DNA from 3 places in the Kurthia sp. FSL E2-0154 genome. Region 2 is predicted to be linked to each of the others. Evidence: riboswitches for the same ligand, from Rfam matches in the RefSeq annotation. Region 2 holds a riboswitch; each other region holds the start of a gene.
What was found. A riboswitch is a leader RNA that binds a small molecule or an ion and turns the genes downstream of it on or off. The one in region 2 is predicted to bind thiamine pyrophosphate.

Region 1: linked by a shared signal. The riboswitch ahead of MHB75_RS08410 (3-oxoacyl-ACP reductase) and the one ahead of thiT (energy-coupled thiamine transporter ThiT) in region 2 are both predicted to bind thiamine pyrophosphate.
Region 3: linked by a shared signal. The riboswitch ahead of MHB75_RS04785 (ABC transporter ATP-binding protein) and the one ahead of thiT (energy-coupled thiamine transporter ThiT) in region 2 are both predicted to bind thiamine pyrophosphate.

Annotation. Positions count from the first base shown of each region.
Region 1 is NZ_JBBOPO010000001.1:1,716,319-1,721,464, forward strand. Features, by position in the region: gene MHB75_RS08395 (o-succinylbenzoate--CoA ligase) at 1-6, opposite strand, end outside; gene MHB75_RS08400 (pseudouridine-5'-phosphate glycosidase) at 82-996, opposite strand; gene MHB75_RS08405 (carbohydrate kinase) at 999-2,096, opposite strand; TPP riboswitch at 2,246-2,345, shown strand; gene MHB75_RS08410 (3-oxoacyl-ACP reductase) at 2,457-3,209, shown strand; gene MHB75_RS08415 (NtaA/DmoA family FMN-dependent monooxygenase) at 3,241-4,545, shown strand; gene menB (1,4-dihydroxy-2-naphthoyl-CoA synthase) at 4,607-5,146, opposite strand, start outside.
Region 2 is NZ_JBBOPO010000001.1:2,068,173-2,073,318, reverse strand. Features, by position in the region: gene MHB75_RS10250 (HAMP domain-containing sensor histidine kinase) at 1-464, shown strand, start outside; gene MHB75_RS10245 (foldase protein PrsA) at 528-1,400, shown strand; gene MHB75_RS10240 (DUF4870 domain-containing protein) at 1,421-1,777, opposite strand; TPP riboswitch at 1,893-1,992, shown strand; gene thiT (energy-coupled thiamine transporter ThiT) at 2,087-2,650, shown strand; gene map (type I methionyl aminopeptidase) at 2,820-3,572, shown strand; gene MHB75_RS10225 (tryptophan-rich sensory protein) at 3,627-4,358, opposite strand; gene MHB75_RS10220 (polyphosphate kinase 2 family protein) at 4,505-5,146, shown strand, end outside.
Region 3 is NZ_JBBOPO010000001.1:994,914-1,000,059, forward strand. Features, by position in the region: gene leuC (3-isopropylmalate dehydratase large subunit) at 1-44, shown strand, start outside; gene leuD (3-isopropylmalate dehydratase small subunit) at 57-647, shown strand; gene MHB75_RS04775 (RNA polymerase sigma factor) at 789-1,295, shown strand; gene MHB75_RS04780 (TIGR04104 family putative zinc finger protein) at 1,282-2,565, shown strand; TPP riboswitch at 2,628-2,736, shown strand; TPP riboswitch at 2,802-2,909, shown strand; gene MHB75_RS04785 (ABC transporter ATP-binding protein) at 2,931-3,707, shown strand; gene MHB75_RS04790 (ABC transporter permease) at 3,704-4,444, shown strand; gene MHB75_RS04795 (ABC transporter substrate-binding protein) at 4,444-5,146, shown strand, end outside.

The sequences.
Region 1 (5,146 bases), 350 kb from region 2:
TTTCATCCTTTCTTATTCTAATACGAAACATGTGAAATACAAAACGGAAACCCCTCAAATCGAAAGGTTTCCGTTCGTATATTATTTTGTTTTATTTAATTCAACTGCGATTTGAGCACCGATATGCGCATTGTGTTTTACTAATGCAATGTTAGCTACTAGGCTCTTACCTTCTGTTAACTCTTTTACTTTACCTAATAAGAATGGCGTAACTGATTTACCTTGAATATTATTTTCTTCTGCTTCTTTTAATGCTTCATGAATAATATTTGTAATGAAGTCATGGTCTAATGCATCTTCTTCTGGGATTGGGTTAGCGATTACCGCGCCACCAGCCATATTTAAGTTCCATTTTGTACGTAAAGTTGCTGCAACTTCTGCAGGTGTATCTTGACGGAAGTTTACATCAAATCCTGATTTACGTGTGAAGAATGCTGGTAATTCGTCTGTACCGTATCCAATAACAGGCACACCTTTTGTTTCTAAGAATTCAAGTGTTAAACCAATATCTAAAATTGATTTTGCACCTGCACATACAACACCTACTTTAGAAGTTGCTAATTCTTCTAAGTCAGCTGAAATATCCATTGTTGTTTCTGCGCCGCGGTGAACGCCACCAATACCACCTGTTACGAATAACTCGATTCCTGCTAATTCAGCTGCAATCATTGTTGCCGCTACTGTTGTTGCACCGATTTTTTTCGTTGCGATTAAGTATGGAATATCACGACGAGAAGCTTTTGCTACATTATCCGCATTACCGAACATTTCTAATTCTTCATCTGATAAACCGATTTTGATTTTACCGTCGATAATTGCGATTGTTGCTGGAACTGCACCATATTCACGAATGATTTGTTCTACTTCACGTGCTGTTTGTACATTTTGTGGGTAGGGCATACCGTGTGAGATAATTGTTGATTCCAATGCAACGATAGCTTTACCAGCGTCCATTCCTTCTTGTACTTCTTTTGATAATTCGATGTATTGTTTCATAATTAATCCTCCAGTTCTTGTTCTAACGATTGTTTTGTTAATTCAGGACGTACAGTAAACTTAGATTCAAGCGTATTTTTCGCATTGATTAATCCTGCTTGAATCGTCTGTTCAAATGTGTACTTCTCTAACCAAGCATGTACAACTGCTGAGACGAATGCATCTCCTGCGCCTGTAACATCCTCAATTTGATTTGCTGCTCGTGCTTCAAAATGTGTTGGCATCAAGTTCTTGTTTGCAGCATAAACTCCCTTTGCGCCAGCTGTAATTACGACATTTTCTACGCCCATCTGAGCGATTTCTTGAATTGCTTGTAAATAATCTGCTTCTGATGTAATCGTACGATTTGTTAATGTTTCGGCTTCATCTGTATTACAGATGAACCATGTAACGCCTTCTAATGTTGTTGGCATACGGTTCATCTTTGGAGAAGATACCGGCACAATAATAAGAGGTACTTCTCTCGTTACTGCAAATTGTTGAATATAATCAACTGTTTCTTTCGGACAATTCAAATCAACTATAATTGCCTGAGCAGTTGATAAAACATGTTCATGCTTCATTAGAATTTGTGGTGTTAATGCATCATAGACGTCCATATTCGCTGTTGCCATAACCAATTCGCCTTGTTCATCCATAATGGCTGTGTAAGAACCTGTTGAACATTGTTCCAACTGCTCGACTTCTTCTAAATGAATAAAAGCATTCGAAGCTGCAACAATTGCTTGCCAATCAGAATCTTTTCCAGCAGTCGTCAGTAAACTCACTTGATGTCCAAGTCTTCCCAAGTTTTCAGCAATATTTCGCGCTACGCCGCCTACACTTTCTGTAGATGTTACAGGATTTGATGTCCCCATCTGAACCTGTCCCTTCAAATGAAGTTTTCGGTCCATATTGGCTCCACCAATACATATAATTTTGTTTTCTTTTGGCAACACATACGCTCTCCCTATAATTTTACCCTTTTTCACTAACCCCGATATTAAGTTAGCTAGAGCCGGTCTCGACATTTCTAATTTTTCAGCCATCTCTTGTTGCTGCATAAACGGGTTTTCCTTAATGAGTTGAATCAGTGCTTGTTCTCTCTCCGTCAATGTCATCACCCTAAGTTTTATTTGTTTACATCATAAACAAAATTAAGTTATATGTCAAATGTTTATAAAAACAAACTTTTGTTTATTATCGTTATAAATAATAAACAAATTTGACAATATAAACCTTATAAGTTAGTATTCAATGTAACTTAATAGGTCTACACTAGGGGTGTTATTTAACTGAGATGAGTCCTACTCAAACCCTTTGAACCTGAACTAGTTAATACTAGCGTAGGAAAGTGTCAATTCTATACATACTGAAAAAAGTCTATACTTTTTTGTTATGCAATGATTTGTTATACACAACTTTCCTACGAAGGTTGTGTATTTTTTTAAGTTAAAATAAATTAAGAGGAGTTGTTTTGAATGAAAAAAACAGTAGTAGTCACAGGTGGGAGTAGAGGGTTAGGTGCAGTTATTGTCAAAACACTTGCACAACAAGATTTTCAAGTTGTCATTAATTATTATCAAAGTAAAGAAGCTGCTGAAAAATTAGTAGCTGAAATTGGTGAAGACAAAGCGATTGCTATTCAAGCTAATGTAACGAATCGACAAGAAGTCGATCAATTAATGAACATGGCAACAGAACACTTTGGTCAAATAGACGCTGTTGTAAATAATGCATTAATCGACTTTAAATTTGATCCGATTAAACAAAAATCTTTCAAAGACCTTTCTTGGGATGATTATCAAAAACAGCTGGATGGTACGTTAAAAGCGGCATTCAATACAAGCCAGAGTGTAATTCCGCAATTTATTGAAAGAAAAAATGGTAGCATTATTAGTATTGGTACTAATTTATTTCAAAATCCTGTCGTACCCTACCATGAATACACAACTGCTAAAGCAGCTTTGATTGGTTTCACACGTAATCTCGCTTCAGAATTAGGCGTTTATGGCATCCGAGCAAATGTTGTTTCAGGAGGTCTTTTAAAAACAACAGATGCCAGTGCTGTTACAACACCTGAAGTATTCGATTTAATCTCTCAATCTACACCTTTAAGAAAAGTAACCACACCACAAGATGTTGCCAATATGGTAGCGTATCTATGTTCCGAAAAAGCACATGGAATTACAGGACAGAACTTTACAGTAGATGGTGGTTTAACAATGAACTAATCTCTATCCAAAATAAATCGAGGTGTAAATCATGTTAAAAACTACAGAAAAACAGTTACATATAGGTGTTTTACTATATGGTTGTGGTCATCATCAAGCAGCTTGGCTAATGGACAATTCACGCATTGAGGATATTGGAAGTATCTCTTATTATCAAGAATTAGCTCAACTAGCGGAAAAAGGATTGTTAGACGCTGTATTTTTTGCAGATCATCATGCTTTTCCAGCAAATGATGCACAAGTCATGCCTGCATTTTGGTTTGATCCACTAATTAACTTAACAGCTATTTCTCAAGTAACCCATCATATTGGTTTAGTTGCCACTATTTCAAGTACTTTTTCTAATCCCTATACAGCTTCTAGACAGCTATTAAGTTTAGATCATCTTACCGAAGGGCGCGTAGGTTGGAATCTCGTTACATCAATGAGTGACAATGAAGCTCGTAATCATAGTATGGAGGCATTACCACCCCATAATCAACGCTATGAAAAAGCTGAAGAGTTTTCGATACTTATGGATCAGCTATTTTTATCTTGGGATGCTTGCGATTTCGTCCATAATCGTGAAGAAAATAAAATCATCAATACTTCAAATATTCACTCTTTTAATCACAGTGGTCATTATTTCCAAGTTGCAGGTCCTTCTACTGTACCAAAAAGTCCACAAGGTGCACCGGTCAAAATGCAGGCAGGTGCTTCAAAACAGGGCGTTGCTTTAGCGGCTAATCATGCGGAAGTAGTCTATTCAGTCTCATGGAATCTCAAGCAAGCTAAAAATTTTCGACATAAATTAAATGACGCAATTGAAAAATCATCTAACTCTAAGAAACATATTAAAATTTTACCTGGATTAGTAACATATGTAGGTCATACACATGAAGAAGCTTTAGCTAAAAAAAAAGCTATAGACCAAGCTCTCCCAATTGAAGTTGCTTTAAAACAATTAAGTTCATTTATTCAGCAAGACTGCTCAAATTGGAATGTTGATGAAAAGGTCCCTCCATTACCTCCTGTAGAAGCATTCAATGGACCTGTGGGACGCTACGAAACGATTCTAGAAATCATTCGTGATACTGATCCAACTGTGAAAGAATTACTCGGTTACTTGAATGCTGGTGGTGGACATTGTACATTGATTGGTACACCACAGGAAATTGTTGATCAAATGGAGATATGGTTTAAGGAAGGCGTAGCTGATGGATTTAACCTTATGCCTCCAATATTACCTGATAGTTTAGAAGATTTTGTTGACATGATTGTTCCTGAAATGCAAAAAAGAGATATTTTTAGAAAAGCTTACACAGAGCATACATTCCGCGAACGCATGGGATTATGATAATAAAAAAGTAGCGTAAACCATCCAAAGGTCTACGCTACTTTTTATAATTATTTAAGTTCTATGGGAAACGTGGGAACTGACCGAAGTCTGGTTGACGTTTTTCTTTGAATGCATCGCGACCTTCTTTTGCTTCATCTGATGTGTAGTAAAGAAGTGTTGCGTCACCTGCAAGTTGTTGAATACCTGCTAGACCGTCTGAATCTGCATTGAACGCGCCTTTTAACATACGAAGAGCCATTGGTGAAAGTGCAAGCATTTCTTCACACCATTTCACTGTTTCGTCTTCTAACTGCTCGTAAGGTACTACTGTATTAACTAAGCCCATATCAAGTGCTTCTTGTGCATCATATTGACGGCATAAGAACCAAATTTCACGTGCTTTTTTATGACCAATAATACGTGCTAAGTAACCTGCACCGTAACCACCGTCAAATGAACCTACGCGAGGACCTGTTTGACCGAAGCGTGCATTATCAGCTGCGATTGTTAAGTCACAAACAACGTGTAATACGTGTCCGCCACCGATTGCATAACCTGCTACCATCGCAACAACTGGTTTTGGAATTTTACGAATTAATGTTTGTAAATCTAATACGTT
Region 2 (5,146 bases):
AATTTGAAACTAAAGAAATCAATTCGTATGTAGAAAATACAATGAAACAATGGCAAACTACACAAGAGTTTGAACAAGTTCAGATTACATTAGATGAACATGTAGAACCAATTCACCTCTCGATTGATCCCGTCCGCTTCCAACAAATTTGTACGAACTTATGGACGAATGCAGCACAGGCAATGCATGAACAAGGTCATATTCATATTCGTCTGCAAGCAGATAAAGAAAAGGTGCGGATTTTTGTTCAAGACGAGGGAAGTGGTATTCCGAAAGAAGAACAGCCACTTATTTTTGATCGTTTTTACCGAGGTGAAAATAAGAAGTATGCGATTCGAGGTTTAGGATTAGGCTTACCACTGAGCAAAATGATGGCACAGTCAATGCAAGGTGACTTACGTTTAGTGCATAGCGATGAACAAGGTACGTGTTTTGTGATTGAACTGAAAAGAAATGAAGCATGACATCTCGTTGACACATTCCTTCTTTATAGTGAAGATAGTTCAAAAATAAGGAGTGTCAAATAGATGAAAAAGAGAATGATCTGGGCAATCGCTATCATCTTTGTTTTAGTTGTTGGAAGTGGTGTATATTATGCAACAGCCAAAACAGGATATGTCGCAAAAGTAGGCGATACGAAAATCACACAACAGCAACTGAATAATGTTTTAAATAAACAATATGGTAGTGCAGCACTTGAAACATTAATTCAAGACCAAGTAATTACACTTGAAGCAGAAAAACAAAAAGTAACAGCAAGTGATGCAGAAGTAGATGCACAATATAAAAAAGTCGAAACACAATACGGCGGAGCAGATGCACTTGAATCAGCACTTGAATCGAATAACATGTCGAAATCTGATTTTAAAGCGAATTTAAAAACGTATGTACTCGCATCTAAAATGATTGAGAAGGATTTAGATACATCTGACGAAACATTAAAAGCTTATCTAAAAGAAAATCAATCTACATTCGATACAGCAGCGCAAGTGAAGGCCAGTCATATTCTTGTAGAGAAAAAAGCAACTGCGACAAAAATTAAAAAAGAGTTAGATGCAGGTGGTGACTTTGCAAAATTGGCGAAGAAATATTCAACTGATACTGCGACGAAAAGTAAAGGTGGCGACTTAGGCTACTTTACGAAATCAGAAATGGTGGAAGAATTTGCAACACAAGCTTTCAACATGAAAAAAGGTGATATTAGTGACCAAATCAAAACAGATTATGGTTACCATATTATCAAAGTAACAGGTACAGTCGATGCAAAAACAGCGAAGTATGAAGATGTCAAAGACAAAGTAAAAGAAGCGTATATTGAAGCGCAAATTAGCGCACAATATTCAAGTTGGTTAACAGAGAAAATGGCAAACTACGACATTACAAATACAATCAGTAAATAAAAAAAGGAGCAGTATGAGAATTATCTCTCATCTGCTTCTTTTTGCGTTAATACTTGTACACCGCGAACGATATTCCAAATGACAATCGCCAATGAGAATAAAGCCATGAAAATGATGAAAATAATGACACCTATACCAAGTGCAGCACCTGTTGAATCACTCATTTCAGCTGATGCAAAGATACCCATTGTTGCTAAAATAATAAAGAAAATAACTGCAGGAACATAAAGTAACAAGTGAGAAATAAGTGCATGTGTTGCGTGTTTTTTTACATCACGATCTTTTACAACGAGCATAACAATCAGCGGTAAAATAAAGCCTGCAAAGAAAATACTGAAGTAACAAAGTGATGATAAAATACGATTATTCTGTTCCATGATAACCCTCCCTTTTGTTCATAATAACTTATATACGTATAAAAATGGAAATCGTTTCATGCTATTGCTATATTTCGTTAAATTCAGTAGAATGAGAGTGTTCAAAAATAATGATGTAAACCACAAGGGGTGCATACGTGCTGAGAGAGAGTTTCGACTCCAACCCTTCGAACCTGTAAGTTAACACTTGCGTAGGAATGTGGATAGAAACCGACATATAACGATGTCAGGCTCTGTCCTGATGTCGTTTTTTTATCTAGATTACCACAGGAATTGTGTAAGACATCAAATTAATGGAGGTTCATAAAGATGAACAAACAACGATTATTAATGATGATTGAGGTGGCCATTTTTGCGGCGATTGGTTTTATTTTAGATAAACTATCGTTTTCGATTTGGGCACAGGGTGGTTCCATTAGTTTAGTTATGGTACCAATCGTATTGATGGCGATGCGTTGGGGAACATTACCAGGGCTTGCGACAGGTCTTATTGTAGGGGTACTACAAGTTTTAACAGGTGCAAGCATTTTAACCCCATTACAAGGGTTTTTAGATTACTTCTTTGCGTTCACAATTGTTGGGATTGCAGGCGTTTTCCGTCCAATGGTGATTCGTGCTTCAAAACAGAAAAAAGATGGCGCAATGCTTGGCTGGATTTTAGTGGGTACAGCAATTGGTGGAATTCTACGACTGATTTCACATACAGTAGCAGGCGCAGTATTCTTCGCAAGTTATGCGGGCGACCAAAACCCGTGGATTTATTCGGTTGTTTATAATAGCTCGTATATGATTCCATCTATTATTTTAACAGCTGTCGTGATTTATCTATTGTTTAGAGCAGCACCTAAGTTATTCGTTCAAAAGACGTATTAAGAATAAAAACGTAGCGACTAAGAAATCGTTACGTTTTTTATTATATATATATCCACCTAAATAAAAACTTTTACTGAATGTATGAAAGAATGCATAGACTTTTTATATGTATCTACAAAAATTATGATATAGTTAAGAGTAGAATTTTATATAGAAGGGACCGTTATACATGATTGCAACAACTCAACAAGAAATCGATGCGTTATTAAAAGCGGGTCGTGCCATGGCAGAAATTCGCGAGGCAATGAAAGCTGCGACAAAACCAGGCGTTACAACAAAAGAGCTAGATGAATTAGCTGGTAAACTATTTGAAGAAAAAGGTGCAGTATCTGGACCAAAAGCAGAATATGACTTCCCAGGTTTCACATGCATTAGTGTAAACGAGGTCGTAGCACATGGTATTCCAAACGATACACCTCTAAAAGAAGGCGATATGATTAATATTGATGTATCAGGTCATGTGGATGGTTTTTATGCAGATACAGGTATTTCATTTATCGTAGGTGATGCTGAAAAGCCAGAATTACAAAAATTATGTGATGTAGCACAGTCAGCTTTTGATCGTGCTATGACAAAGGTTAAACCAGGTTCTAAATTGAATCAAATTGGTAAAGCTGTAGAACGTGAAGCGCATGATAATGGTTTAAAAGTAATTATGAACCTAACAGGTCATGGTGTAGGACACTCATTACATGAAGAACCACAATATGTATTGAACTATTATGATGCATGGGACGCTACTTTAATGAAAGAAGGTATGGTTTTCGCAGTAGAACCATTCATCTCACAAGCAGCTGAAAATATTATTGAAGGTACAGATGGTTGGGCGTTTTTAACACCAGATAAATCATTTGTAGCACAACTAGAACATACAGTAATCGTGACAAAAAATGGCCCGATTTTAACAACAAAAATTGATTAATAAAAAGAGGAGAACGAAAAAATCGTTCTCCTCTTTTCTATAGTGTAAAACATGTTAATAGATTGTTCTTGGCTTTTTACGCATAAATAGAATACCAGCAAGTAATACACCACTTAAAAATAATGCAGCTGTTGTTACTAATAATTCCTCAAAGTTATTTTGTACAGCAATTCCTAAATAGAACCAGATGAATAGAATCGGGAAGTAAGGATCGTAATGATGAAAGCGGATGTGAAGTGCAATGGCTACAAAGACAGTCAATAAGATGACGGCCCATAGCGGTTGACTTAATCCAAAACCATCCCAACGTGCTGCAACAAGTAAGATTGCTAAATTGAACATAATAAGTAATACGAGCCATGCTAAATAAAGTGATATAGGTAGGCGTGTGGTCATCGTATTCTTTTCAGGTAGTAATAAATACATACCAGCAAGTGCAAGTGTACTGAATACGAGTATCATACATGCGATGATGAACTGACTATTTTGCCAGTAATAAATCCAAACGATTGAAAGGACCATACTAATTGTAAATAAAAAACTTTGTACATGTGTAATCGCAAATTGTTTCTTTGCAAACATTTGCCATTGTTTGTAAATCCAATATAATATAGAGAGATAGATGAGTGCCACTACATAAAAGACATAGTCGGATGGATAAGCTAGAATGGTATAGCTATTTGCAACATCCACTGTCGTTTGACCATTGAATGGAAGAATGGCAGCAGATACGCTGACAATCATCATTGCTAAAAAACTGATTGTCATTAACAATAGTCTGCCCAAAAGATCTCCTCCTCATCAAGATTTTTCGTATTTAAAAATACTAACTATCATTATACACGTCTTTCATAGTGCAATCATTTTCAATTTGGTGAACGTTTCATAAAAAAAGGGTATATATAATCAGATTCAGGAAAAGGAGTGTTTACATGACTCAATCTTTAGAAGAATTAAATATGGATAAGAAGTTCAATAGTAAGAAGTCGTATAAAAAAGAATTAAAAAAATTACAGCTAAAAATGTTAACGTTACAACAGACGTTGCATCGTAATAATATCGGTTTAATTATAGCCTTTGAAGGAATGGACGCAGCTGGAAAAGGTGGCGCGATTAAGCGCTTGATTGAACGATTAGATCCACGTGGTTATGTTGTACATCCAATTTCAGCTCCAAAGCCACACGAATTACGTCACAACTACTTACAACGTTTCTGGCGTAAGCTACCGTTTAGAGGAAGTATAGGTATTTTTGACCGTAGTTGGTATGGTCGTGTATTAGTAGAGCGAATTGAAGGTTTTGCAACGGAAGCTGAATGGACACGTGCTTACCGTGAGATTAATGAGTTCGAGCGTGTACTGACAGATGATCACTATATTATTTTGAAGTTCTGGCTACAAATCACAGAGGAAGAACAATTGAATCGTTTTAATGCACGTGAGAAGGATCCATATAAATCTTGGAAGCTAACAGATGAAGATTGGCGCAATCGTAAAAAATGGCCTCAGTATGTTCAAGCAGCAAATGATATGTTTGCTAAAACAGATCATCCGAATGCACCATGGATTTTAGTT
Region 3 (5,146 bases), 1.1 Mb from region 2:
GCCATTTTGTTGATGTACGAAAAGTAATGAACGTACCTGTATAGGAGGGGAATTGTATGGAACCAATTAATATCGTAAAAAGTATTGTGACACCGTTAAATCGTAAAAATGTCGATACAGATCAGATTATTTCAAAAGAGTTTTTAAAACGTATTGAACGTACAGGTTTTGGCCAATATGTATTCTATCATTGGCGTTTTGATGCAAATGATCAGCCAATCCAAGACTTCGTATTAAATCAGCCAAAATATGATGGCTCATCTATTTTAGTAGCACATGATAACTTCGGGTGTGGTTCATCGCGTGAACACGCACCATGGGCGATTTTAGACTACGGTTTCCGCGTTGTTATTGCACCAAGTTTTGCAGATATTTTCCATAATAACTGCTTCAAGAATGGAATTTTGCCGATTGAGTTACCTGTTGAACAAGTAGAGGTGATTTTAGCAAAAGCAGAGGCAGAACATTTACAAGCCATTGTAAATTTAGAGGAGCAAACTGTAACAGCGGGCGAAGATGTTTATCGTTTTGACATCGATCCTTACTATAAAAAAATGTTAATCAACGGTTGGGATGAAATTTCGTTGACGTTCCAATACGAAGAATACATTTCAAAATTCGAACAACGTAAAGCACAAACTGTATAAATTACGATAAGCTATCTATGGATGTTAGGGATTCCCAATCATTCAATAGATAGCTTTTTTATTTTTAAAAATATTTTCAAAAAAATGAAACCTTTTATAAAAAGTATGCGACGATAGAGGTGAAAGGGTGAAAATATGACGATGGAAGAACTGATTGAGGCATATGCAGATTATTGTTATCGTGTTGCTTTTATTTATGTAAAAGACTGCGGAGCAGCAGAAGAAATTGTACAAGATGTTCTACTCGCACATTATCGAAATGAACATGCTTTTGAACAACGTGCCTCTTTAAAGACCTATTTAGCCAAAATAACGGTACATAAAAGTCAAGATTATTTACGAAAAAAGAAAGGGAAGTGGCGCTTCTTTTTTACAAAAGAGAAGGAAGTCGACATAGGCGATTCGACGATTAACCCAGCGAATCTTTATGGAAGAAAAGAAAGAAATGGAGAAGTAGTAGATGCTGTTTTACAACTAGATGAAAAGTATCGTGCCATTATTTTATTTCATTATTTTGAGGAATATACGCTTGCAGAAATTAGTGAGATTTTATCGATTCCACTGAACACTGTAAAAACGCGTCACCAGCGTGCGAAACAGCAACTCAAACAATCGTTAAAGGAGGTTTATTTTGATGAAGAATTTTAAACAATCATTTCAACGAGAGATGAATCAATATAAAATGTCAGAACAGGTAAAAGAGCGAATGATTCAAAAAGGAAAAAAAGAGAGAAGAAAAGTCATCTATAAACCACTCCTATTAACTGCTTGTATGATGGTCGTATTCGCTGGCATTCTTCTTATGATTTTCCAACAACAAACGACACGTGTTGGACAAGCAGAAGATGGGATTCAGTCGATTCGAATTGATACAGAAGCACGTTATGAAGAAGACGGAACAACATTAACGAATCGATGGTTTTCAAGCGAGCGAGAACTATCTTCTTCTAAATTTGAAACATTTCAAAAAAAATTAAAGGCGAGTCCTGTTATAAAAAAAGAAATAGAACCACCTTCTTTATACTATGTTGTCGAAGTAACGAAAGAGAACAACGAAGTCGAAACCTTTTTACTATTTTCGAATGACGAGGATACACAGTATTATGTAAAAGAACTTGATACAGATAAGATTTATAAATGGTCTGACAGTGTAGAGGAAACGGAACTCTTTTTCAAATTAAAACCAAGTGTTATGGAGATAGCACTCATCGCATTTATTTTATGTATACCCACTTTATTTTCAACATTATTCATTGAAAAAGAGAAGAAAGAATCCTATGAATATCAAAATAAAGTGAAAAATATCTTCGGGAAAATAATCCTCTTTTTGAACTTGTTATTAGCAGGGTATATCTATTTGAAAACCCAAAATATTTTTTATTGTGTATTAATCGGTATATTTGTATCAATTATTGGTACATTCAATAAAAACCATATTCGAATGAGCCGTCCAAATGCCATGAAGTTATTAGAAGGAACGAAAGATATACTGGGGTACACATATGCCTTTACAATATTTATTTTTATACTGTACCGTAATCAAAACGCTCTATACGTAGGAATTGCTTTTATTGTTTTAAGCTTTATTTTATGGCTTGTCATGAAAAATCGTGAGGAGGTAACTTGTCCACATTGCGACGAAGTGCTCGACTATCGGACGGCGTGGAAACTTCAGTGGGGTATGAAGAAATATCAAACATGTGAACATTGTGCACAACCGATTTATTTAAATAAAAGGCGCATTGATCTACAAGGCTTCCTGCTAAGTCTTGTGTTAGGCGCATTGTCAATCGGAGCGAATCTATACGGAATTCACATAGCGTATATTATTGGTGTCATCATCGTGTATGTTCTTTACTTTATATTATTTTCACCGCTCTTTATTCGTGTCGACAAAGAGGATAAACCACTTTGGTAATGAAAATAAAACCAACTATTGCATAAATTACTAGGGAGTGCTATACTCACCTTAACAAAATCATAGTGTGCTAGGAGTGCTGGTGTTGCCAGCTGAGATGGAGCCGTAAGCTCTGGATTCTTTCAACCTGATCTAGTTCATACTAGCGTAGGGAAGCCGTTTCGACCGAAAAAACAATTTCAGGTCCCTGTTTCGATACGTGTATGGAGACAGGGGCTTTTTCTAATTTCATAATGCTTCACCACTAGGGGTGCCGTTTTTACGTGCTGAGAGAGGTTTCAATATCTTAACCCTTATTACCTGATCTAGTTCGGACTAGCGTAGGGAAGTGGCATGCGATGATTCTGTCATTTGCAGCCATTTCGATTCTTTGTCGAGATGGCTTTTTTTATAGAGGAGGAAGATCATTGGAGAGTTTAGCTTTACAAGATGTCTGTTTTCGTTACGAAGAACAACCCATTTTAGACCATGTTCATTTTTCCATTCAAGAAGGTGAATTCGTTTCGTTAATTGGTCCGAGTGGTTGCGGAAAAAGTACGATTTTTCGTCTCATTACAGGTCTATCTCAGGCACAGTCGGGACAAGTGACCGTAGCGAAACAACCTGTAGGCTATATGCCACAGCAAGATTTACTGCTCCCTTGGCGAACCGTATTACAAAATACATTGTTGCCATTAGAATGTCAGCGAATACCGAAAAAGAGAGCAGAAGAACAGAGTAAGGCGTTACTCGAGGAATTTGGTCTAGGAGCTTACATGCATAAAAAACCAAAAGACTTATCGGGTGGCATGCGTCAACGTGTTGCATTCATTCGTGCATTGAATGCTTCACAAGATGTACTGTTACTCGATGAACCATTTAGTGCGCTCGATGCACTGACGAAGATGGAGTTACAAGATTGGTTATACATACAAGCGAAGAAATGGCGTAAAACCATTTTATTTATTACGCATGATGTGGATGAAGCGCTCTATTTATCAGATCGTATTCTAACTGTACAGCAGACACCAATTCATACGCTACACGAAACGATTGTCCCAATGGAACATAAAAGACAGCGTTCAGATTTAGCAAGTAAGGAGGTGCAAGACGTGAAGCAACAACTGATTCACATGTTGCAACAAGGACGTCAGCAATTATGAGAAAAAATGCACCTGCGATTTATGTGAGTGTGGGACTGCTACTCATTTGGGAAGTATTTGCGCGCTGGCTAAATGAGATGTACATCTTACCGTCTCCAACGGCCATCTTACAAAAGATGTGGGATTTTAGAGAAGCTCTATTTACCGTCCATTTACCTGCAACACTACAAGTACTTTGGATTGGTTTACTAATTTCAATTATTTTAGGCATTGGTCTCGCGATTATGATGCACCTCAGTCATTGGTCGGAGCGCGCATTCTATCCGCTACTCGTCGCGTCACAGACGATTCCCATTACAGCACTCGCGCCCATTTTTGTTTTATGGTTCGGTTACACGATTTGGAGTAAGGTGCTTGTGACCGTCCTCATTGCGTTTTTCCCGATTGCGATGAGTATGTTTGATGGACTGCGTAGCACAAAGCGTGAACTAGAAGAACTCATGCGAACGTACGGGGCGACAAAATGGCAAATTTTTTGGAAGCTACAACTTCCGTCAGCGCTACCACAGCTATTCTCTGCTTTTAAAATCGCTGTACCGCTCAGTATTATCGGCGCAGCTGTTGGGGAGTGGCTCGGAGCACAGGCAGGTCTCGGTTACTTCAGTAAACGAATGATGACACAGTTAGACGGAGCAGGTGTATTTGCGCCCATCGTTCTATTATCTACGATGGCGATCATCGCTGTCTTCATCATTCGAATCATTGAAAAAAAATATATCGTTTGGAGGAAAGATTAATGCGTTTGATGAAATTTTTTGTACTATGTAGTTTGTTAGTTGTCGTATTAGCAGGTTGTTCAAGTAAAGCAAAAGATGGTAAAGAATTAAAAGAAGTGACAGTTATGCTCGATTGGTATCCGAATGCGATTCATAGCTTTCTCTATGTAGCGATGGAAAAAGGTTATTTTAAAGAAAAAGGACTTGATGTCAAACTACAATATCCATCGAATCCAACAGACCCACTGACTTTAACAGCTGCTGGAAAATCAACCATTGGTATTTACTATCAGCAAGATGTCATTATGGCACGTGCGAATGAAGGAGTTCCAATTCAGTCGATTGGTACGATTGTCCAATCACCACTTAGTCAATTGATGTCACTAAAAGAATCGAATATTCAGCGCCCACGCGATTTAGAAGGAAAAACAGTTGGTTATGGCGGTACACCATTAAGTGAAGCGACAATTAAAGCGATGGTAAAAGAAGATGGGGGCGACCCGAATCAAGTGAAGTTAGTCGACGTCGGCTTTGAATTAGTATCCGCACTCATTACGAAAAAAGTGGATGTTTTAGCAGGTGGTCTAATTAACCATGAGCTACCTGTCATGGAGGAAAAGGGCTATCCGATTTCAACAATGGACCCATCGGAATTCGGTGTACCAAAGAGTCATGAAATCGTCTTCGTAGCAAGTGACCGTACGATTGCGAAAGACGAAGCAA